Regions from separate parts of the Cloacibacillus evryensis DSM 19522 genome, predicted to be linked through region 2. Evidence: riboswitches for the same ligand, from Rfam matches in the RefSeq annotation. Region 2 holds a riboswitch; the other holds the start of a gene.

Region 1 (11,534 bases), 2.4 Mb from region 2:
GTCGACGTCGGGCAGGGGGATTGTTCGCTCTTTATACTGCCGAACGGACAGACCATAGTGATAGACGCCGGGCCGGAGAAAAACGCGAAGAAGACCGTGCGCTATCTCAAATCCTGCGGCGTAAAAAAGGTGGACCTGCTGGTCGCTACGCACCCGCACGAGGATCACATCGGCGGCATGAGGGAGCTGCTTTCCGCATTTCCGGTAGAAAAGATATGGGATTCGGGGTACAACCACGGATCGCGCATACAGCGTGACTTCTACCGGGCCATAAAGGAGGGGAAGATCGCCTTCGGACGCCCCAAACGCGGATTTTCGGATAAGTTCGGCGATGTCGAGGTGAAGGTGCTGGCCCCAGTGAAACAGCTGAAAAACACAAACAGCGACGCCAACAACAACGGTCTGGTCCTCCTCGTCACATACGGGGACATCTCTTTTCTCATGACAGGCGACATGGAACGGGAAGAGCGCGCGACGATAGCGCCGCTTCCGCGGGCGGTCGTCCTCAAGGCGGCACATCACGGCAGCCGCAACGGGACGGACAAGAGGACGCTCCGCGAGGTCTCGCCTGAAATAATAGTCCTCAGTTACGCGAAGGGCAACAGCTACGGACACCCGCACAAAGAGGTGGTCCGCGCGATAAGGGAGGCCGGCGTGCGCCGCTTCGACACCGCTGACGGCGCCGTCAAGCTGCGCACAGACGGCAAAAGCATCACGTTTGAGAGAAAGAGGGCGGTCAAATGAGAGATGGGACAAAAAATGGCATCTTCTTCATCGACGCGATAGAAGGCAACACCGCGCGGTTGCTGCCAGAGAAGGGCGGCGCCGTTGAATTTCCCGCGTCGCTGCTGCCGGCGGGAGCGCGCGAGGGCCGCCGCGTCGAGATCTCCGCGAAATTATTGTGTGACTCGGGGGACCGCGCGGAGATCGATTCCCTGCTCGGAGAGCTCGGGGACGATCCCTGATGGATAATAGACAAGCGCGGGCTCTGTTAGTACAATAAAAAAGGCTTTTATCCGAACTATCACGAAAAGGGGAATATAAATGGCTGAAACCGCCTCGAGATATCATAAGAATTATCCCGTATCATGGGAACAGGTGCAGAGAGACTGCCGCGCCCTGGCCTGGAAGCTGCTCGACATCCGCAGCGACTGGAGCCGTCTGATAACGGTGGCGCGCGGCGGGCTGGTGCCGGCTGCGATCATCGCGAGAGAGCTGAACATCCGCCTCGTAGACACCGTCTGCATCTCGAGCTACACGATGCGCGACCAGACAGCCGCCGATATACTGAAACGCCCGGATCTCGTGGGAGTCGACGAGAAATGGCTGATAATCGACGACCTTGTGGACACCGGCAAGACGGCGAGGATCGTCCGCGGCATGTTCGGCCCCGCGCACTTCGCCACCGTTTACGCGAAACCGGAGGGACGCCCCCTGGTCGACACCTTCGTCACGGAGGTCAGCCAGGACACATGGGTGCTCTTCCCTTGGGACACCGCGCCGACGACGGCCTTCATTCCCCCGATAGCGGATATGAATCTGGAAAAGTAACGAAACGATCCCCCGACAAAAACAGACCGCCGCTTTCGCAGAGATCAAAGGGCGGCGGCATTAAGATCCAATCAGCGTCCGCCATGTGCCGCAGGCCGGGCGCTGTTTTCTTTCAGACGCCGCCTTTGACATTTTGATAGATTATGGCAGCGAAAATATCCGTTCAACATTTAAGGTGATATAATCTTGAAACCAGATTTAGCAACATTTACATAAAGCCTTTTTTACAAGCATAAAAGTCATTTCAAAGCCGCCATTATGACGAAAGGAGTCGGATCAGCCATTGCTATGAGTTGCCGCCACCTGCGAGAGGACCTGTTCCTAAAAATTTATGTCCGGCGCGGCCGTCTGCTCGTCATCGCCCTCGTTTTTTTCATTTTATTTGCCGCGGGCGTCGCCGCGCTGGAGTTTCTATGTCTGACGGATTCTGACGGAAACCTTCTATTATGGAAGGATCGGCTTTTGTGTTACAGATCTTACGCATTGGTCTGTATGACGGCAACTGTGGCGCTGATGCTCCTGTACGTCGCCGCCATGGAGAAAATGGCGTCCGGCGCGGAGCCGCGCCGCGGCGATAAATATGGCGAAAAGCCGCACGCCGGGCGGCGGGACGCGTTTCGGGCGGACAAGTACAAAGAGGCGCTCTCCAGCCTTTATGACCGTTGTTATGAATTTGACCTTACGCACAACAGGATCATCGCCGGAGGCGAGCATTTTCAGGGATACGGCTTTGCCGCGAACGACCAGCGTCAGACTATCCTGGACTTTTGTCAAAACCACGTCCACCCCGACGACAGGGAGCTCTATCTGCGGTTCGCGCTGCCGGAGAACAACAGAGACGATTTTGAGCACGGCGTCACCGGGGCGAACATCGAATACAGGACGCTGACGCCGGACGGCGCCTCTTATCGCTGGAAATCGGCCGTCAATAACGTCTTTACGGACCCGGACGACCTTTCGCTGCGCTCCCTGTGGTTCATAAGCGACATCACTGACGAACGCGAAAAAAACGAGCGTCTGTCGATGATGGCGGAAAGGGACTCTCTCACGGGACTCTACAATAAAACGCGCATCCGGGAGATGGTGGAAAAGGAGATAGAATCGCTGGGCAAAACAGACTCGCCGGCTGCCATGATCATGGTGGATCTCGACAACTTTAAAAATGTGAACGATCTCATGGGACACCTCTTCGGCGACGCCGTGCTCGTCTCGGTGGCGCAGACGCTGCGCGGGATATTCACGGGGGATTCTCTTTTAGGGCGGGCCGGCGGCGACGAATTCGTCGTCTTCCTGCCGGGCGCGGACGCAAACGCGGCGCAAAGGATGGCGGAGGAGGCCTGCCTGGCGTTAAGCTCCCTGCACAGAAATTACTTCGGCATGCTGCAGTTTTCCGCAAGCATAGGGGTCGCCCTCTTCCCGCAGCAGGGTAAAAATTTCCTGGATCTTTACAATAAAGCCGATATCGCGCTTTATCATTCCAAAAACAGCGGCAAGGCGCGCTGTCAGCTTTATAAGGAATCGATGGGACTCTCTTTTGCGCAGATGGGGACAGAGGCTCAGGACGGAAGCGACACGACCGACCTCTTCGCGAAGGACCCGGCGCGTCACATTCTCCGCATCCTCTATAACGCGAAAGACACGGAATTGGCTGTGTGCGGCATTATTGAGCTGATAGTGCGCCGCTTCAATTTTTCCCGCGGCTACATTTTCAGAAATTCCGACGACGGCAGGCATTTTTCCGAAATATATGAATTCTGCAACGACGGTGTGGCGGCGACGAAGGAGATGTTTCAGAACAGAAGCTACGAAGACGAGCGCCCCGATTACCGGAAACACTTCAACGACGACGGCATCTTTTGGATGGAGATAGAGAGCGTCGACGCGGAGCTGTTTGAAACATTCGACAACCAGAATATACACACGCTGGTCCAGACGGCGGTAATGGATAACGGGGATTTTATCGGTTTTCTCGGCTTCGACTGCTGCGATCCGTCGCGGGTATTCAGCAAAGAAGAGAAAACCGTCATCGAGATCACGGGGCAGGTCATCGCCTCGTTCATCGTTCGCAATTTCCTCTACGGCGGACGCCGTCAATAGCGGGGAGCGCCGGAATCTCTCACTCGGCGCGCTCCGCTCATCATACAAATTTCCTTAGCTCTCTAAATATTTAGGCTTTGCCTTCGCAGGCCTTGCGCTGGGCCCGCTCCTCGCGCATCGAGAACTTCTTCGCGTGCGGGTCGCCGCGGGTCGGCACGATGCAGAAAAACTCAAGCGGCACGTCTGCGTCGTTTTTATATTCATGGACGAGGCCGCCGGGAACGCGCGTCCAATAGCCCGTCTTCATGAGGTAAGGGACCCTTTTGCCCGGTTCCTCCTCGACCTCGACGACGCCGTCGCCGGAGAGCGTAAACATCAGGTGATCCCACTCATGCTCGTGCGCGGGGATGCCTTTATGCGCCGGCAGGATGAAATGGCGCATGACGTAATCGCCCCAACAGTTCTCCGGGCCGTATATCGTCCTCTTCTCTATCTCCGGTGCGAGCGCGGAGGCGTTCTGCAGCGGCAGGTCGTATATCGAACCATAGTTTTTCTCTTCGCTCATTACGTATCCCCCCAAATCATAGGTTGCTTCTATGTGACAGTCTATCATAAACCGGCAAGGGCCGGCATGAAAAAATCCCATGCCGGCCCTTTAGATTTTATCGCGCCTGCGCGCCTGTTACTTCTTTGTCTCCTCGAGGGCCGCCTTGATTCTCGCCGGGATCGCCGGGATCGTCTTTACGCGCGCTCCGCAGGCCGCATAGATCGCGTTGCCTACGGCGGCGTGCGGGCCGGAAAGCGGCATTTCGCCCGTTCCGGAAGCTCCGAACGGCCCGAGCGGCCGCGGCACTTCCGACTGTATCAGAGTGAGATCGTCAGTGATGTCCTTGATGTACGGGAAGCCCATCGTCACAAAGTTGTTATACTTCGACTCGTCAAGGAAATCTTCCGTAAGCGCGAGCCCGATGCCCTGCGCGATGCCGCCGTACTGCTGGCCGTCGACAACAAGATAGTTGTTGATGACGCCGACGTCGCCGCAGAGGACAAACTTCTCGCAATGCGCTTTGAAGGTATTCATATCGACGGAGACCATCGCGAGGTTGACCGCGAACATATGGAAGGCGAAGGGCTTGCCTATGCCGGTATCCTTGTCGTTGCCGCCGCAGCTCTCGACGGAGCCGTCCTTGTGAAGGACCTGGGCCTGCGATTTGCCTTCGTAGAAGGTCGGGATATTCTCCGCGACCATTTCGTCGTACGTGCGGTACGTGCCGTCCGGCTTGCGCATCGCGTCAAGGAGTTTTTTGCAGCTGTCGACGATCGCGTTGCCGGTCATCGTCTGCGAACGGCTCGCCGCGGCGGCGCCGCTGTTCGGGCAGCGCGCGGTGTCGTTCATAAAGAGCCTTATCTGCTCGGGGGCGATGCCGAGAGGCTTCAGCGCCTCATGCGCAGTGCCCACGGTGCCGATATCCGCGCCCTGTCCGTGGTCCTCCCACGTGTTATAGATCATGACGCTTCCGTCTTTGAGCAGCTCGATGTTGCTGGCGGATTCGTCCGCTCCGTCGTCGTTCGCGTTGTAGATGCTGACCGAAATGCCGACGCCGTATTTCTTTTCAGGCGTTGAAAGCTCTTTGGCCTTTTTCTTCATCTCTTCATAGACGGGACGCGCCTTCTTCATCATTTCCGGCAGCGGGAAGACTTCCGGCGCGTGTCCGGAGGGGAAATGGCCGCGGGGGTTCTCCGTGAACGGCTCCCACTCGAGAAGGTTCTGCTCGCGGAAATCGAACGGGTCCATGCCGCATTCGTATGCGAGCATATCCATCGCGGTCTCGGCGCCCCAATATATCTGCGGCGAACCGTAGGCGCGGAAGGCCGAGCTCCAGCGATGGTTGGTCCAGATCGTATATGCCGTCACGCGCATATTGTCGTACGCATAGGGTGAGAAGAAGAACTGCCCGCTCTTGTTTGTAAGGTCGTTCGCGGACTCGCTGCACGGGCCGTGGTCGATCCAGCACGTCCCATCGACGCCGATGAGTTTGCCTTTTTCGTCCGCCGCGGCTCTGATATGCATAAAGGAGGGCGAGCGCTTCGGTGTGCGCTGGTTGTGCTCTTTCATATTGACGCGCATATATACGGGACGCCCCGTCGCCATCAGGGCGAGGGCAAGATACTGCTCATTGGTGACCGTAGTCTTGTAGCCGAAAGAGGCTCCCATATTGTTCTCAATAATGCGGATCTTCGACGGCGGCAGGCCGATACCTCTGGCAAGCTTGACTATCGCGAAGTAGATGGCGCAGGATTTGGAATGGATCGTCACGCGCCCTTCGTCGTCGTAATACGCATATCCGCAGTCGGCCTCGAGAACCATGTGGGGCTGGCGCGAGCTGTAGAATTCATCGTCAACTTTATGCGGCGCGTTCGCGATAATATCGCTCGGATCATCGCCCTTTGCGAAGCAGCGCTTGTTCCACGCGTTCGGCATACCGTCGATGCCGGGGCAGTCGTCAAAGACGCTGACCGCGTCGGCCTTGATCGCCTCGCGGACGTCGACGAGTTCGGGAAGCTGCTCATAGTCGACCTTGATCTTCTGCGCAGCCGCGCGCGCGTGCTTTTCGTTGTCGGCGACTACGACGGCGACAATATCGCCCCACTGGCGGATCTTGTCCCCCTCCTCGACCATGATGCGGCGCTCCCAGCCGTCGACAACGGCGGAGTCACAGCCGATCTGGCCGCGCAGGCGGTTCGTGCCCTTGACGTCCTTATAGGTGCAGACCTTCACGACGCCTTCGCACTTCTCGGCTTCGCTCACGTCGATCTTGTTGACCTTCGCGTGGCGCACGCCCTCAAGGGCGTAGGGATAAGCGAAGAGGAACTCCTCCGGCAGCTTCAGGCGGTCGTCGTCGCCGAAATCCCAAAGACCTGTCGCCTTGAACACCGCGTTCGGACGCGGATAGCTCGAATTCCAGACCTTGTCGCCCGGCTTGTACATCTTCGCGAGATCCTCGATCTTCTCTTCACCGCGCAGGATCGCGGCGGCCTTCATCACCGCGTCGACTATCTGCTTGTAGCCGGTGCAGCGGCAGGCCATCCAGTTCTTGCCGAACCAGTCGCGTACCTCTTCGCGCGTCGGGTTCGGGTTCTGGTCAAGGAGCGCCTTTCCGCAGGTAATGAAGCCCGGTGTGCAGAAACCGCACTGGATCGCGCCGCAGACTATCATCGCCCACTGCAGGGCGTGAAGATTGTCGGGGGTGCCTATCCCTTCGATCGTCGTGATCTCCGAAAACTCGGGGACGTTCTTCCAGCGCGTGATACAGGCGCGGACCACCTTGCCGTTGAGTATGACGTTGCAGACGCCGCACTGGCCGCAGTCGCAGCCGCGCTTCGTCCCCGTCATCTTGAGCTGTTCGCGGAGGACTGTAAGCAGCGTTACGTCCGGCTTGCCCATCACACGGCGCGGAACTCCGTTGATAGTGAGTTTCTTGATGACATAGCTCGCCGCGAGTTGTGCCTCTGTCATTTCCTTTGCCATTGAAAATCTCCTCTCTCGAAATAAATTTTTCCATATCCCACGCATCGGGAACTTCGGAAATAAATTAAAAAACCTTGACTGCGTTTTCATTGGAAAGAAAGAGAGTATGATATGCCCGCCTGCCGACGAAACGATCGAGACTTACCCCTTTCCAATTCGGACACTTTGCGCATCCCGGGAGGCTTCGCGGTTTTCCGCAAAAACCCTTGGAGCCCTTCGGCTCACTGGTCCCACCTCCATGGCATCACGCGTTAGGAGATGAAACTCGGGGTTGCAACTAAGTTGCAACAATTGTCTAAACTTTCTATTCAAATTATACAAAAGTACAGAATAATGAGCAATATTTAGGTAGGATATGAGATGTTATGCGCTATTTTGATTAGTTTATGTTTAGTAAATTTTTTACGAAGGTCAGTTGCATAAAGTTCAAAATAAACTTTTGCCTCACAAAAGTACAGGGAGGCATCTTCCGCCGTTCAAAAAAAAGATAATGAAAGAGAGCCGCCTCTCCCCCATTATCTTTGCTATACGTGCGCCGGGCGGATCCAGCCCTAAAGCAGCGCCATACGGTAACGTTTTTCCGGGCGGCCTACGCGGCGGTAGGCATATTCGACGACGACGCGCTCGCTCATCGTGAGAAATTCAAGGTAACGGCGCGCGGTCGACCTGGAAATGCCCAGGTGCTCGCCGACCTCCTGCGCCGAGAAGGTGTCTTCATTCGCTTTCAGAAAGGATTCAATGTCGTTGAGACACTTAAGCTGGAGCCCCTTTGGTATCGAACGGTTGTTGGCCCATGAAGGGTCGTGGCTCTTCATCGAGACGAGGGCGTCAAGATCCTCCTGCTGCCAGGGGCGCGTTCTGCCGGTCAAGGAATGATGGTATATCTGGTAATTTTTCAGCGTGGCGCGCAGACGGTCGAAGGAAAATGGTTTGACGAGAAATTCAAAAACTCCCGCGCAGAGCGCCTTGCGGACAAGCTCCGGGTTTTCCCCCGAGGATACGACGATATAGTCGGTGCGTGAAAAGGACTTGCGAAGGTCGTCAAGGCCCTCTATCGCGCTGAAATCCTTCAGAAACAGGTCAAGCAGCACGAGATCGACATCGACGCAGCGCATCGCCTCGAACATCTGGGGCCCCGTCGATACGCATTTCAGCAGCGTAAAGGCGCTGTCATTGATGATGATATCGGAATAAAGTTTTTGAAGAAGCGGATCTGACTCCGCGATCAAGACTTTCAAACTGCGCATTTCAACCACTTCCTCCTCTCTTATCTGTAAGATTTGGTGTTCCGCTGAGGGGGAGGAAAAGGCCATTACACAGGCTGCGCCCGCGATCTCCTTTCCCCTTTCCAGACGGGAGGCACCTTCGTTTCCAAAGACACCCAATGGTCGTGCTCCATTGAGAATTATTTTTCTCTGTAGGAGCTTTGACTCGGGGTATTATTCAGTTTTATTCATTTAAGATTATAACAAAGAGGCTGTTTTCGTCAAGGAGAGACATCTTTCTGAAAGATAACGCCGTCAGGTCTGCCCAGACATATTGGAGCGCCGCCGCAAGCTTTGTGCAGGGCGGTAAAAATACGAAAAAAGTTAAGGCTCCGGTTGCAAAGTTGCCCCATTTCCACTATCATTATATCGCACTATGCAATTTTATTCCATGTATTGGAAATTTGATATATTTTGGAGGCTGCCATGAAGGAAGATTCAGTACGTTCGGTCGAACGCGCCTTTTCCATACTGAAGGCGTTTACAAGAGATGATTACAAGCTCACGCTCAGCGAGCTCGCGGAGAGGATACAGCTGCCCGTGACGACCACGCTGCGCCTGGCGAATACGCTGGAGAACCTCAACATGCTCCACCGCCACAGCGACCGCTGCTATTCGCTCGGCAATCAGCTTTACCTGCTCGGGAGCGTGGCGAAGGCCAATTTCCGCCCGCAGCAGATCATCTACCCTTATATGAAGCAGATACGCGACGAGACGAAGGAGGCCGTTTCACTCTACGGCGTCATCGGCGAAGACCGCGCCTGTTTCGAGCACGTCGAGAGCCTGCTCTCGATGCAGTGCGTAATGCGCGTGGGAGACCGTCTCCCCCTCTGGGCCGGAGCGGGCGGAAGGGCGCTGCTCGCCTTCCTCGGCGAAGAGATCATCGAGCGCGAGATCAAAAAAGCCCACAAGATAACACCGACGACCCTCTTTGAACCGGACAAGCTGCGGATAGAGCTTTCCAACGTCCGCACCCTCGGCTACTCGCTGAGTTACGGAGATCGTGAAGAGGGCATCCTCTCGGTCGCCGTGCCCATCTTCAACCGCCGCGGCGAACTCGCCTTCTCCTTTTCCGTCGCGGGACCGATCCAGCGGTTTACCGAAGAGCAGGCGTTAAATCTCGTTCCCAAGATACAAAAGATGTGCAGAGAGGTCGCAACTCAGATATAATAGAGGCGGTACAGCAAAACACAACTCAGCTTCCGCCGCTCAGCACGCGCGCAACGGCGCGCGGCGTCCGGCGGCGCTCTAAGAAAGAGGTGCCGTCATTTATGACAAATCAAATCTGGAACCCGCAAGAGTACAGGAAGAGCGCGGACTTCGTCTCCAAACTCGGAGAACCGGTAATAGAGCTCCTTGAGCCAAAGGCGGGAGAGAGGATTTTGGACCTCGGCTGCGGAACGGGCATTCTGGCAAAGAGGCTGGCGGACATGGGCTGTTCCGTCGTCGGCACCGACGCGAGCCCGGAGATGGTCTCCGCCGCGAAGGAGCTTGGCCTTGACGTTCTGCTCGCCGATGCGCAGACGCTGAAGATGGATGAAAAATTTGACGCCGTCATGAGCAACGCCGCCATCCACTGGATGCCCGACCAGTACGCCGTCGTGCGCCGCGTCTGGAACCTGCTGAAGCCAGGCGGGCGCTTCGCCGCCGAATGCGGCGGCGAGGGCTGCGTGCGCATCATCCGCGAAGGGATGAAGATCGCCCTCATCAAACGCGGCATAGATTACAAGGCGCGCAATCCGTGGAAATATCCCGAGCTCGGCGCTTTCTCAAAAATCCTTGAAAATCAGGGCTTCCAGGTAAAGTTCATCGCCCGCATCGACCGCCCGACGCCGCTTCCCGCCGGGCTGCGCGGCTGGCTCGAAGTCTTCTCGGCAAGCCATACCGCCGGATTCACAGACGGTGAAAGGGACGCCTTTTACAAAGAGGTCGAAGACTATTGCCGCCCGACGCTCTACGATGAAAAGAAGGGCTGGACCGCCGATTACGTCCGCCTGCGCTTCCTCGCGGTGAAGCCGGAGGAATAATATCCCCTCGAAAGAGGACTGACAAATAAAGCAGGGCCGCGCTCCGCGAATTTCGGGCGCGGCCCTGCTTTCGTCACCATAATGCGGAAACTATGTTCATTAAGCGCAAGGCGAAAGCGTGAACGGCGCCAATCATCGCCGGAAGAGGCGCGCGGCTTCAGCCCCCTTTTTTAGGCGTTGTAGTTCCCCGCGGCCGTCGCGCCGCCCTCGCCGGTCCAGTCCGTGTGAAAAAACTCGCCGCGGGGCCTGTCCGTTCGCTCATAGGTATGGGCGCCAAAGTAGTCACGCTGGGCCTGCAGGAGATTCGCGGGCAGCGCGGCACTCGTGTAGCCGTCGAACCATGAGAGGGCCGAGGTGAAGGCCGGAAGCGGCACGCCGTGCAGAACGCCGGCCGCCGCCGTTCTGCGCCACGATGGGACAAGGTCCTTCACCTTATCCCTGAAGTATGGGGCGAACAACAGGTTGGCGAGCTCAGGCTCGGCCTCAAACGCCTCTTTTATCTTACCGAGGAAGACGCTCCTGATGATACAGCCGCCGCTCCATATCTGCGCGATGCCGCCATAGTTCAGATTCCAGCCGTAGCTTTTCGCCGCCGCGCGCATTAGCATGTAGCCCTGCGCGTAAGAGACAATCTTGGATGCCAGCAGCGCCCGGCGTATATCTTCGATGAAGCTCTCCCGGCAGCCGTCAAACGGCGTCTTTTCCCGTGCAAAGGCCTCCGACGCCTTAACGCGCTCGTCTTTCATCGCGGAGAGGCTGCGCGCGAACACCGCCTCTCCTATGAGCGTGAGAGGAACGCCCTCGTCCAGGGCGGAGACGGCGGTCCACTTGCCAGTGCCTTTCTGCCCGGCCGCGTCAAGTATCCTGCCGACGAGCGGCGCGCCGTCGTTATCTTTGTAGCGGAGAATATTTTTCGTTATCTCTATAAGATAGCTGTCAAGCTCCGTTTTGTTCCAGCTCTCAAAAACGTCGGCGGCCTCTTCCGCGTTCATTCCAAGAAGAACGCGCAGGAGGCTGTACGCCTCGCAGATGAGCTGCATGTCGCCGTATTCTATTCCGTTGTGGACCATCTTCACAAAATGGCCCGCGCCGTTCTCCCCGACCCATTCGCAGCAGGCCTCGCCT
Region 2 (11,534 bases):
CTCCGTATCGCTCGTCGTCGGCATCAGCGTCGCCCTAAGCGGCCCCATCGGCTTCGTCGGCCTCATGTGCCCGCACATCTGCCGCCGGATCGCCGGCAGCGGCCACCGTGAGCTGTCGGTCACCTGCGCCCTCTTCGGGGGCGCCTTCCTCGTGATCTGCGACACCGCCGCCCGGCTCCTCTGGTCTCCGGCGGAGATACCGGTGGGGATAATCACCTCCTGCCTCGGTTCGATATTCTTTCTCTGGCTGCTCATAAAAGGAGGACGTTAGGATGAAAAAGCTAAACTTTCCCGGCGTAAGGCTCGGCGGCACCTCGTGGGTCGTAGAGGGTAGCTTCGCCGACAACCTGCGCGAATTATCGCGCGAGGCGCGGGACATGCAGTTCGTGCTCTTCGATAATAAATACGGCGTCAACATTCCCTCAAAGGAGGAAGTGAGCTGGCTCGCGGCGCTGAAGAACGAACTGGGGATGAGCTGCACCGTCCATTTCCCGCATGACATCTGCCTCTCGACAGAACCGGCGGAGCGCGTCCGCTGTGAAGACTCCTGTCTGCGTATAATGGAGCTCTTCGCGCCGCTCGATCCCTTCGCCTGGATACTCCACCTCGACGGGGAGCAGTACGGCGCATACCCCAGCGCCGACATGGAGGGGTGGCTCGAAAAGACGCGGCGTTCCGTCGCGCGGCTTGCCGCGGCCGCGGCGGACAAAGAGAAAATCTGCGCGGAGACGCTGGATTACAACTTCCGCCTCGTATACCCAGCGGTCGCCGAAAACGGCATCTCTGTCTGCCTCGACGTCGGACACCTAGTGCGCTACGGACACCCCGTGCTCGAACAGATGGAGGCATATCTGCCCGTGACGCGCGTCATCCACATCCACGGAGTGAAGCCGGACGGCACAGACCACGTGGACATGAGCTGGTTCGACGCGGAGCTCTTCCGCGAAATTCTGAAAAAACTTGGCGGGGACAGCAGAGAGCGTGTAATGACGCTCGAAGTCTTTGAAGACGGCTATAAAAAATCTCTAAAAGCGATAAAAAAGATGATGGGGGAGTAATAACTCATGTTGGAGTACATGAATCAGGGCGGAAGCATCATGTGGATAATCGGCGCGCTGTCGCTTATCGCGGCCGCCATCGCGGTAGAGCGGGTGATCTTTTTCCATAAGGCCTCCGTCAACCCGGAGAAACTCGAGACCGCTTTCGGCAAGGCGATGTCGGAGGGGGACTTGAAAGAGGCATGGCGTGTGGCGGAATCCTCCGACAGCTCCATGAACCGCCTCTTCAAAGTGACGCTGGCCCATTGGGACATCAGCACAGAGGACATGAAACTCCTCACGGAACAGCAGGTGCGCCGCGAAATATATCGCTGGGAAAAACACATCTACGTGCTTGAGATGATCGGCAAGATCGCGCCGCTGCTCGGCCTGCTCGGGACGGTCCTCGGCATGGTCGAGATGTTCCAGTCGCTTCATGTGGGCGGCCAGATAAACGCGGCCACAGTTACGGGCGGCATCTGGAAGGCGCTCTTCACGACCGTCGCGGGCCTGACGGTGGCCATCCCCACGATATTCGTCTACGGACTGCTCAACTCGCGCATCGACAACGAGGACGAGACCCTCAGAAGGGGCGCCGACTTTCTCCTGCGCGAACATATAGCCGCCGGCGGCGATAAAAATGTCGGGACGCAGAAATAGACGCCACGCGGAGATAGACATCACTCCGCTCATCGACGTCCTCTTCATGCTGATAATATTCTTCGTCCTCACGGCCTCCTTCGTGCAGGGCAAACTTGACGTTCAGCTCCCCTCAGGCGAGGGAAGCTCCGCCGACACACAGGGGGCGGTGATCGTCACCGTCGCCGCCGACAGAAAAATATTCTGGGACGGGCGCGAGGTGACGCGGGTAGAGCTTAAAAAACTTGCCGCCGAATCGAAAGGCCGTGAAATGCTGGTCGCGGGAGACGAAAAGGTCCCCTACGGCGACATCGCGGGGCTGCTCTCGCTGCTGCGTAAAGAGGGAGTCACCTCCGCCGGCCTCATGCTTTCGGGAGAGGGAGCGCGATGACCCTTCTCTCCGGCGAACGGGGTCGATGGACGGCGGCGCTGCTCATCTCGCTGCTCATACATTGTGCTCTGTTCTTCGTCTTTGGCGGCGCAAAGACAGAAAAAGAGCCGGAACCGATAATGAACGTGAAACTCGTATTCGCCCCCGCCTCCCACGGAAACAGCGGCGGTGGCGACGGCGGGAACCAGGGAAAGGAAAAGGTCAGGCCGCAGCCTCAAAAAGAAAAGCCGGCGGCACCCGTATCACAAAAAGTCCCGGTGAAAAAAAAGAAAGAGACACCGATAAAAGAGATCTCCGCGACCCCGGCAAAGAACAAAGAGATCGCCGCACCGGCGGAGTCTCTTACAGGCGTCCCGGATGAAACGGCGGCGGAGGCAGGCGGCGGAAGCGGAGGAGGGAGTGGCGCCGGAACGGGAACTGGCTCAGGCAGCGGAACCGGTTCTGGCTCAGGCTCAGGTCCGGGCATGGGCCCCGGCAGCGGCGGCGGGATCGCCGACGTCAACACGCTCGAAGTGACGCACAAGGTACTGCCCGACTACCCCGCCTTCTCGCGCAAGCGCAGAGAAGAGGGGACCTCCGTGATCGTCGCCGCGGTGGAAAATGGCCGCGTGCAGAGCGCCGAAATAGAAAAGAGCAGCGGCTACGACCGCCTCGACAACGCCGCGCTGCGCGCGGTGAAGGAGTGGCGTTTCCGCCACGACGGATATATTCGAGTAAGGGTTCCTTTTATCTTCAAAATAAGGTAAATCGGCGTTTATAAGCGCGATTTGCGTCATAACTTAGGGCTCTGGCGTCCTCGCCGTATTAATATACGGCTCCGGTTCCAGAGCCCAAAGTTATTTAGCAACTCGCACTTCTAAACGCCGATTTACGCCGATTTACAAGATCCAGCGTACAGCGGAATAAGGAAACGTCAGATAGACCTCCTGCGAGGGGAATAGCCCCAGGCGGTCCAGCTCCGCCGCTTCCACGCGCGTTTTTATCACGTTCCCGCCGACCTCCGTCGAAACCAGCACCGAGCCTGTGGCGCGCTCCAGCGTCATCTGCACGATACGGCCGCCGATGACGTTCACTTCATGCGCTGTCCGCGGCCTGCCGGCGGCGATGCGCACGTCGGCTGGGTTGATCATCGCCGCGTTCGCTCTTACCGTCTGCGGCGGATAGGCAAACACCGCCTGCCCGTCGGTAAATTCCCGCACCATGCAGCCTCCTGAATTGTTCCACTTGCCCTGCAGGAGGTTTTCCGCGCCGCTGCCTACGACTTGGCCGCGATAGAGGCTCACGATGTCGGTGGACATCTCGTAGAGCCACGCGAGGTCATGTGTCGCCACGATAACGGCGGCGCCGTATTCTTTCGCCGCGCTGACGGCCGCCTCCATCACCAGCTGGGCGCTCGCCTCGTCGACATTGGCGGTCGGCTCGTCGAGCAGCAGGACGCGCGGGCGGAGGGCCAGCCGGGCGGCGAGGGCCACGCGCTGCGCCTCTCCGCCGGAGAGCTGATACCAGGCCCGCTTGGCGAATTTTTCCGGATCGAGCCCCACCTGTATCAGGCTTTCGTTTACCCGGACCTTTATATCGGGAATATTCCCGCGCAGTTTCAGCCCATAGGCGATGTTTTCATAGACGGAACGGTTCAGCAGATAGGAATCCTGGAGCATATATGTCACTTCGCGGCGGATCGCCTCTTCACGCCCCTCCGCCGGACGGCCGTCAAATATGATGCGGCCGCTTTTGTATGGGATAAGGAAAGAGAGCACTTTGAGCAGCGTTGATTTGCCGCTGCCGTTGGGGCCGACGAGGCCGGTTATGCCCGAGCTCCTTATTGAAAGTTCCGCGATGTCGAGGGCCGGCTGCCCCTTCCCATAGCTTTGTTTCAGATCATGTATTTCGTAAAGCGGCGAGCTCATCCCGGACGCTCCTCCTTCGCACCGTCTATCTCCGGTATTTTTGTCTGTTTCAGTTTTGCGTCCTGCGGCGCAGGAAAGTCAGCGAAATGTTGAGAATGAGCGATATCAGTATGAGGATCACGCCGAGGGCGATGCCGAGGGCAAAGTCTCCCTTGCCGGTCTCAAGCGTGATCGCCGTGGTTATCGTTCGCGTATGCCATTTGATGTTGCCCCCGAGCATCATCGCGGAGCCGACCTCGCCGACGATGCGGCCAAAGGCCGTCAGCGCGGCGACAAGGACAAGAAAGCGCGCCTCCCACAGGCTCGTCATCGCGAGCCTGGTCCCCGAGGCCCCGAGCGTCATCAGCGTCTGGCGAAGCCGGTCGTCAAGCCCCTCGATCGCCGTCGCCGTGTAGGCCGCCACTATCGGCGTCCCCAGGATGATCTGTCCGATCGCCATGCCTTTGACCGTAAAGAGCAGATCCCAGCCGCCGAAGGGGCCCCGCCGCGATATGAAGGCGTAAACGAGCAGGCCGATGACCACCGTCGGCAGGGCGAGCAGGGTGTCGACTGCAGTGCGGACGCAGCGCTTGCCCGGAAAATCGAAGTACCCGAGAATGAAACCCAGCGGCAGCCCCATGAGCAGTATTCCGCCCATCGAGAGCGCCGTCAGCCGCAGCGTGGTGAAAAGGATGTTCATAGTCTCCTCGTCCATTGAAAAGAGGAGCCTGAAAGCCTGTATAAATCCTTCAACTATGAAATCCATCAGATCAGTCCTTATCTCGTGTTTTACATAATTCGGGCGGACGCTTCAACGTTTTCGTCCGGCGTCCGCCCGTTATGCCGATTATATCGATTTATTAATGTCCGGAACGGATCTCGGCCTCGGGGAAGAAGAGCTGCTTGCCCTCGACCTTGAAGTTCGCGATATCTTTCTGCACCTTTGAGGAGGTGATCCAGTCGATGTACTTGAGCGCGAGATCGTACTTGGCGTTCGGATGCTTCAGGGGGCTGACCGCCATGACGCTGTACTTATTGAGCAGCTCGGGGTCGCCCTCGCAGACTATCACGAGTCCCGGCTTGCCTTTGAGTCCGGCCTCGTATTTAATGAAGGTTCCGCGGTCCGTAAGCGCGTAGCCGTTCTGCTCGTCGGCGATGTTGATCGTCTTCAGCATTCCCTGGCCGGTCTGAACATACCATTTCGCCTTGTCGAAATCCTTCACTCCCGCCGCCTTGAGGAGGCTCAGCTCCGCCGTGTGCGTGCCTGATTTGTCGGCGCGGCTGACAAGCGGCTGTCCCTTCTTCGCGATCGTGGCCAGAGCTTCCGTGACGGGCTTGCCCTTTACGCCCGCGGGATCATTCGCGGGGCCGATGAGGACGAAGTCGTTGAACATGACCTTGCGGCGGTTGGCTCCGGCGCCTTCGGCCATGAACTTGTCCTCCTGGGACGGCGCGTGGGTCAGCACGACGTCGACGTCGCCGTTGCGGCCATACTCAAGAGCTTTGCCGGTTCCGACCGAGACCCACTGGATCTCGATGCCGGTATCCTTAAGAAGAATGGGAGCGAGATAATCAAGCAATCCGGTGTTGTCCGTGCTGGTGGTGGTCGCCATCCTAAGCACGGGGGCCTTTGCCGTCGCGAGCGAGCCGAAGGCAAGCAGGCAGACGACGAGAAGCAGCGCGATAATGGAGCCTTTCCTGTTGATACGCATGGGTAAAAACCCTCCTCGTGAGATTTGTGTTGCATTACAACCTATGCTCAAAACCCGCGGGACGGAGAATAAAAGACGAAAGCGGCAAACTTCCGCGATCCCCTTTCCGCAACGGGAGACGGCCCCGTTTCCAGGACCGCCCTAACGACCGCCCTCCATAGCCGCCAGGCCGCAGGAGAGGCAGTTTCAGGGACGTATGCAGGCAACATACGCAGAACATTCGCGCGATAAAATCCGCGCCGCGGTTATTGTACACTATTTCATGCGTTTATTTCAACAAATAAAAACAAGGGAAGACAAGGGGCGTTGGGGTCGCCCCTTGCTTAAGTGGAGATTTTGTGTGTCTTTAAGCCTCTTTACGATAAAAATAAAAGGGCCGTCCCCTTTGTATAGAGTACGGCCCATAACAGATTCATCAGCCGTTCTCCTTTCCAAAGGGAGGCTGCCTCGTTTCCCAGGCAACCCTGTCGGCCTGAAAGCCATAGATCTTTTCCGTAGGCGTACAGGCTCGGAGAACCATAATTTATTTTATCATCGGGCTTATGGTACAATAAAGGAGATAAAAAGGCAAGGTCTTCCGTTCGGAATTACTAAAAATTCTTTTGAAACAAAAAAGAGGCGATGAAGATGGCGACACTGCGCATACCACCGAATATCCCCAAGCCGACGCTCCAGGAGATGCGGGAGTGCCCGATCATCAAGCAGTTTGACGACCTCGGCATCTGGTTCGGCATCAATCCGCCCTGTATCGACGCCAAGGAGATGGTGCTGCATCTATCCGACACCCCCTACACCATATATCCTTACCTGCGGCGGGCGCTGCACCGGCTGAGGCCGGCCTGGATCGTCCACACGGGTGATTTTGTGGACAACGTAAAGCTCGAGCAGCGTCCCGGGATGCTCGACCTGTATCAGAAAAGGGTGAAGGATTTTCTCTCCATCTTTGAAGAGGAGGATTACGGGGCGATCCTCGTCACAGGCAACCATGACCACGTCCCTACCCTGCTCGAGGAGCCGCACAGCGCCTCGGTTCAGGTCTGGACCGGCCCGGGACGCTTCTCGCTCGGACAGTTCAGCTTCAGCGCGGGGCACACCTACGAGGATGTGAGCGGCGAACCGGCACAGTACAATTTATACGGGCATAATCTCGAACATACCTCCGGCTGTACCGGGGAGGGGCGGATGTATCTCAACGGCCTGCAGTCGATGTACCTGATCCACATACACACCGGAGAGGTGACCTCCATCCCCTATCCGCCGGGAACGGACAGCGCGCGGCTCCAGCGCAAGCGCGTCTCATTATAAATTCATTACGGAGGAGGCAGTATAAATGATATCGCTGGCAAGGACAGGACCCGAAAGTATCGCGATGAAACTTTCCTCGGAGGTCTCCGAGATACGCCACAAGCTCGGAGCGTGGGGAACGCCGATCTCGCTCGACGCCGAAGGCGCGCTTCGGAGATACGGGCCGACGCGGAGGCTCGTGTTTCTCACCGCCCCCGCCGAAGACGGCGGGGAACTCCGCGAGACCTATGTCTCCGAAAATCCGCTGGAGCTGTTCCTCGCGACGCTGATAAACAGCCGGATGACCGGCGGCGTGGAAAGCGTTACGATGATGCCGGGCTATATCATGACGCGTCTGATGGGAGACATCGAGCGCGGCATCCGCGCGATACAGCGTGACATCGGCGGCGAGATAATAGACCGCGACCCCATATTCCGCCCGGATATACCGGGAACCTCCTCTATCATATACTTTACGCCGAGGTCGCTTGCGAAGACCATACCCATCGACGACATCTACGAAAAGGCGCTGGTAATCAATACGCGTTCAAAGGGGGCGATCGTTCAGTTCCTTTCCGTACACGGCATAGAATATCTGGGAGACGCGCTCGGCACCCCCGACTGGAACGACGTTGAAATAAAGATATGCGACTCCGACGGCCTGTTCGATCTTCATCGCCAGAGGCTCCTCACCGTGACCCAGGGGATGCAGATAGGGATCGTGCTCGAGGAGAAGTGGGAGCGCGAACAGGCTCTGACGCGGCGGACTATCCCCGTCTACATGATGAAGCTCTATACGCCGCTGGAGATCCAGGCGATCAAAAAGCTCGCGATGGGGCTGGAATATAACGACAGGGGCCAGCGCTTCGTAGACTTTGACGTCTATCACGGCGACCGTAAGATCTCGGCCTTCACGGAGCTCGAAAAAAATCCCGGCAAGACACGCAACGATATAGGCGTCATGAACCGTAATGAGATACTGAAAAGCATCGACATCGATTCGATAAACGAATTGATACGGCTGGAGGCCGAGATCGACAGACAACGCAAGCGCCCTGTGGGAGCGACAGCGGACGCGTAATTATCGATAAATTAGATATTTAATAGCTATATTTTAATGATTTCCGCCATGTATTGAAAAAACTCCGCTGGCGGAATTTTTTGTTCTCTATATCTTTATTAAAATCTTTAAATTATTTGCTACCAAAAGACAAAAATACGAATTTTTATTGAAAATTCAAGATAATAACAGCCCTTAATTTCATTTATGCTCCATTATTATCAATAATAATTCTAATTTGATTAAAAATTTGACGGCTGATATTTTAATTTTTTTATTATTGTAATGTATTTTAAAGTATGGTAAACTAAAACAGCATTATAAATGCAGCTTCTAATTATTCAATATTTAATTATAAAAAGAAAGGAGAGGGCGTCTTCATATCAAGACCATCGTAGGTATGGGCGCGGAGGGAAATATCATAATTTTTATTATCACATTATAGAAAGCGAGGTATATGTATGGCTGAAATCAAAAAAGGCGGAGAGCAATTCTCAAGCCGCTGGGGACTTTTGTGTACTATACTCGGTATGGCGGTGGGCACCGGAAATATCTGGCGATTCCCGCGCGAAGTTGCCTCCAACAACGGCGGAGCTTTTATCCTTATCTGCTTCCTGGCACTCTTTATCTGGGCCGTCCCGCTCATCTGCGCCGAGTCCGTCTTCGGAAAGAAGACCCGCATGGCGAACGCCGGGGCTTTTAAAGCGCTTTTGGGAGAGAAATATGCCTGGGTCGGCGCGTTTTGCGCGATGGTATGCATCATGCTCGGATGCTACTACGTCGTCGTCCTCGGCTGGGTATCAAAGTATTTGGTCCTGATTTTCACGGGATTTCTTGACGCGGTACGGGCGGGCGGAACAGATTTCGCCACGGAGTTCTTCAAGGGCTTCGCGACGACGGCTCCCGCCTATGAGGCCTGGGCCTGGTTCGCCTTCGCCATCGCGCTTTCCGCGGTAATCATCTTCCGCGGCATTCAGGGCGGTATCGAGACGGCGAACAAGATCATGATCCCCGCCGTATTCATCCTTCTCGCCGCGCTCCTCGTACGCGTCGTGATGCTCCCCGGAGCCTGGAAGGGCTTCGAGTATATGTTCCATGTGGACCCCAAGGACTTCCTCAATCCAAGGATCTGGCTGGCGGCCTTTACCCAGGCGGCCTGGTCGTCCGGCGCGGGCTGGGGCATGTTCCACGTCTACTACGTCTATGCCGCGAAGGATGAGGACATCGAGCTCAACTCCTTCACGGTGACATTCGGAGACATGGTCGCGGCCATGCTCGCCGGTATGGTCGTCCTGCCCGCCGTCTTCGCCCTCTCGCCTGACCCTCAGGCGGTCATGAAGGCCGGAGCGAACGGGCTTACCTTCGTCCACCTGACGAACCTTTTCGCCCACACTTCGGGCGGATTCATCATGGCGGTGCTCTTCTTCCTCGCCCTCTTCTCGGCGGCCCTCTCGTCGGTCATCGCGATGCTTGAGACCGGCACGCGCAACCTCATCGACATGGGCTTCTCCCGCGTCAAAGCGACGATGTGCGTCGCGATCTTCTTCCTGTTTGTCGGCTCCTTCTCGGCGCTCGACAACAGGGTATTTGAAAATCAGGACATGGTCTGGGGCGTAGGACTGCTCGTCGTCGGGCTCATTTACTCGCTGGCTTCGCTCAAGTACGGCGTGGACAAGCTCTGGGAAGAGGACATCAAACCCTGCTCGGATATCAACGTCAAGTGGATGTGGAGCTGCATCAAGTTCTTCCCGTTTGAATTCGCCTTCGTCTGGGGATGGTGGATGTGGGACGCCGCGTCGTGGTATCCGGGAGAGTGGTTCAAGTTTTGGCCGATCACGAAGTATCAGTACACCCCCGGCTCGATGGTCGTCGAATGGGGCATCATCGCGCTGATCTGCCTGATGCTGAACGGTTTCATCTCCAAACGTCTCGTCCATTCCAATAAGATCGATTAACGGCACCGCGGCAAAGGAGGATTTTTAAATGTGGCAGGCTAATATGATTCTTTGTATCGCCATCGGTTTTGGCTGTTTCATCTGGGCCATAAAAAAGACAATGAGCGCTGAGAGCAAGAAAAAATAGGTAAAAGGCATCCCACTCAAGGGAGGGCGGAGGAGCTGCATCTCCGCCCTCCCTGTTTCAGCGCCCTCAAACGGCGAAAATTGCCGGCAAAGACTTGTAAAATCTCCAAACTATCGTAATATACTTATCAGTTTTAAGAATCAGCTCCTGAAAGGACGGAGATCCATTTTGCGCATCGTGCTTGTCGGGGCGGGCGAGGTCGGATACAGCGTAGCGAAAAACCTTTCGTCCGACGGACATAACATAATCATCATCGAGGACAGCGAAGAGAGGGCCGATAGAGCCGAAAGCTCGCTTGACGTAATGGTGATTCGGGGAAACGGCGCCCGCCCGAGCGTACTCGCAAAGGCGGGGATAAAAGAGGGAAACTCCGACGTCTCTATGCTCATTGCCTGTACAAATAAAGATGAAGTGAATCTCATGGCCTGCTGGATCGCGAAAAGGATGGGCGTGCCGCATGTCATCGCGCGCGCCGTCGGCCTGGAATTCACCGACAACGAGGGCTGGGCGAAAGACCTCGGCATCGATATGCTGATCTCCCCCGAGCGATCCGTCGCGAAGGAGATAGAGGAGCTGCTGGAGGTACGCGCCGCCATACACGCGAATGAGATCGCCGGCGGGCGCGCGGGCATATATGTCTTCCGTATCGCGCAGGATTCCCCCATCAAGGGGCTCCCTCTTTATGATATACGCAAAAACAATCCCAAAATGATCATGCTCGTCGTCTGTATCAGGCGGGGAGAGCATTCGTTCGTCCCCAAAGCCTCGGATGAGCTTCAGGCGGGAGACCTTTGCTACACCATGTGTTACCGTTCGATGGTCTTCGATATCGAAGGGCTTTTTCAGCCTTCCAAGTCAAAGAAACTCAAGCGCGTCTTCATCGTCGGAGCCGGCAAGGTCGGTTATCAGACCGCGGCCAGGCTCATTTCACATATCCGCGGCATAGACGTGCGCCTTGTCGACGAGGACCGCGCCAAATGCGAAAAGCTGGCCCGCGAGCTGCCGGGGGCGATGGTGCTGTGCGCAAACGGCTCGGACACGGAGTTCCTGCTCTCCGAGGGCATCGCCGAGGCCGACGGATATGTCGCGGCGACCGAACACGACGAGACGAACCTCATGCTCTCGGTGCTCGCGAAGACTCTCGGCGTCTCCAAGAGCATCGCGGTCGTACGCCGGCCAAACTATCTCGGCATGACAAATCATATACCGGTCGACGCCATCGTCAACCGCAACCAGACGCTCGCGGACGTCATTACGCGCAGCGTCCGCTATCCGGGCTCGTCAAGGGTGCTGACGGTGCTTGAGGAGATCAGCGCGGAGGCTGTCGAGATAATGATCTCTCCCGACTCCCCCGCCGCCGGCAAAAGCCTCATCGATCTCAAGATGCCGCCGGGCTCCCTGATCGGGCTGCTTGAGCGTGGAAACGAGATGCTGATACCCACC

What was found. A riboswitch is a leader RNA that binds a small molecule or an ion and turns the genes downstream of it on or off. The one in region 2 is predicted to bind molybdenum cofactor.
Region 1: another riboswitch for molybdenum cofactor. It lies ahead of CLOEV_RS02165 (molybdopterin-dependent aldehyde oxidoreductase); the one in region 2 lies ahead of CLOEV_RS13130 (ABC transporter substrate-binding protein).

Annotation. Positions count from the first base shown of each region.
Region 1 is NZ_KK073872.1:512,999-524,532, reverse strand. Features, by position in the region: gene CLOEV_RS02190 (ComEC/Rec2 family competence protein) at 1-744, shown strand, start outside; gene CLOEV_RS02185 (hypothetical protein) at 741-965, shown strand; gene gpt (xanthine phosphoribosyltransferase) at 1,045-1,551, shown strand; gene CLOEV_RS02175 (sensor domain-containing diguanylate cyclase) at 2,014-3,648, shown strand; gene CLOEV_RS02170 (cupin domain-containing protein) at 3,719-4,153, opposite strand; gene CLOEV_RS02165 (molybdopterin-dependent aldehyde oxidoreductase) at 4,271-7,117, opposite strand; molybdenum cofactor riboswitch at 7,246-7,400, opposite strand; gene CLOEV_RS02160 (response regulator transcription factor) at 7,669-8,364, opposite strand; molybdenum cofactor riboswitch at 8,443-8,566, opposite strand; gene CLOEV_RS02155 (IclR family transcriptional regulator) at 8,809-9,552, shown strand; gene CLOEV_RS02150 (class I SAM-dependent methyltransferase) at 9,654-10,409, shown strand; gene gnd (decarboxylating NADP(+)-dependent phosphogluconate dehydrogenase) at 10,580-11,534, opposite strand, start outside.
Region 2 is NZ_KK073872.1:2,922,899-2,934,432, forward strand. Features, by position in the region: gene CLOEV_RS13095 (FecCD family ABC transporter permease) at 1-271, shown strand, start outside; gene cbiR (cobamide remodeling phosphodiesterase CbiR) at 273-1,058, shown strand; gene CLOEV_RS13105 (MotA/TolQ/ExbB proton channel family protein) at 1,065-1,697, shown strand; gene CLOEV_RS13110 (ExbD/TolR family protein) at 1,678-2,067, shown strand; gene CLOEV_RS16180 (energy transducer TonB) at 2,064-2,813, shown strand; gene CLOEV_RS16585 (energy-coupling factor ABC transporter ATP-binding protein) at 2,946-3,974, opposite strand; gene CLOEV_RS13125 (ABC transporter permease) at 4,024-4,719, opposite strand; gene CLOEV_RS13130 (ABC transporter substrate-binding protein) at 4,814-5,665, opposite strand; molybdenum cofactor riboswitch at 5,749-5,869, opposite strand; molybdenum cofactor riboswitch at 6,074-6,191, opposite strand; gene CLOEV_RS13135 (metallophosphoesterase) at 6,287-6,970, shown strand; gene CLOEV_RS13140 (hypothetical protein) at 6,996-8,030, shown strand; gene CLOEV_RS13145 (sodium-dependent transporter) at 8,471-9,964, shown strand; gene trkA (Trk system potassium transporter TrkA) at 10,269-11,534, shown strand, end outside.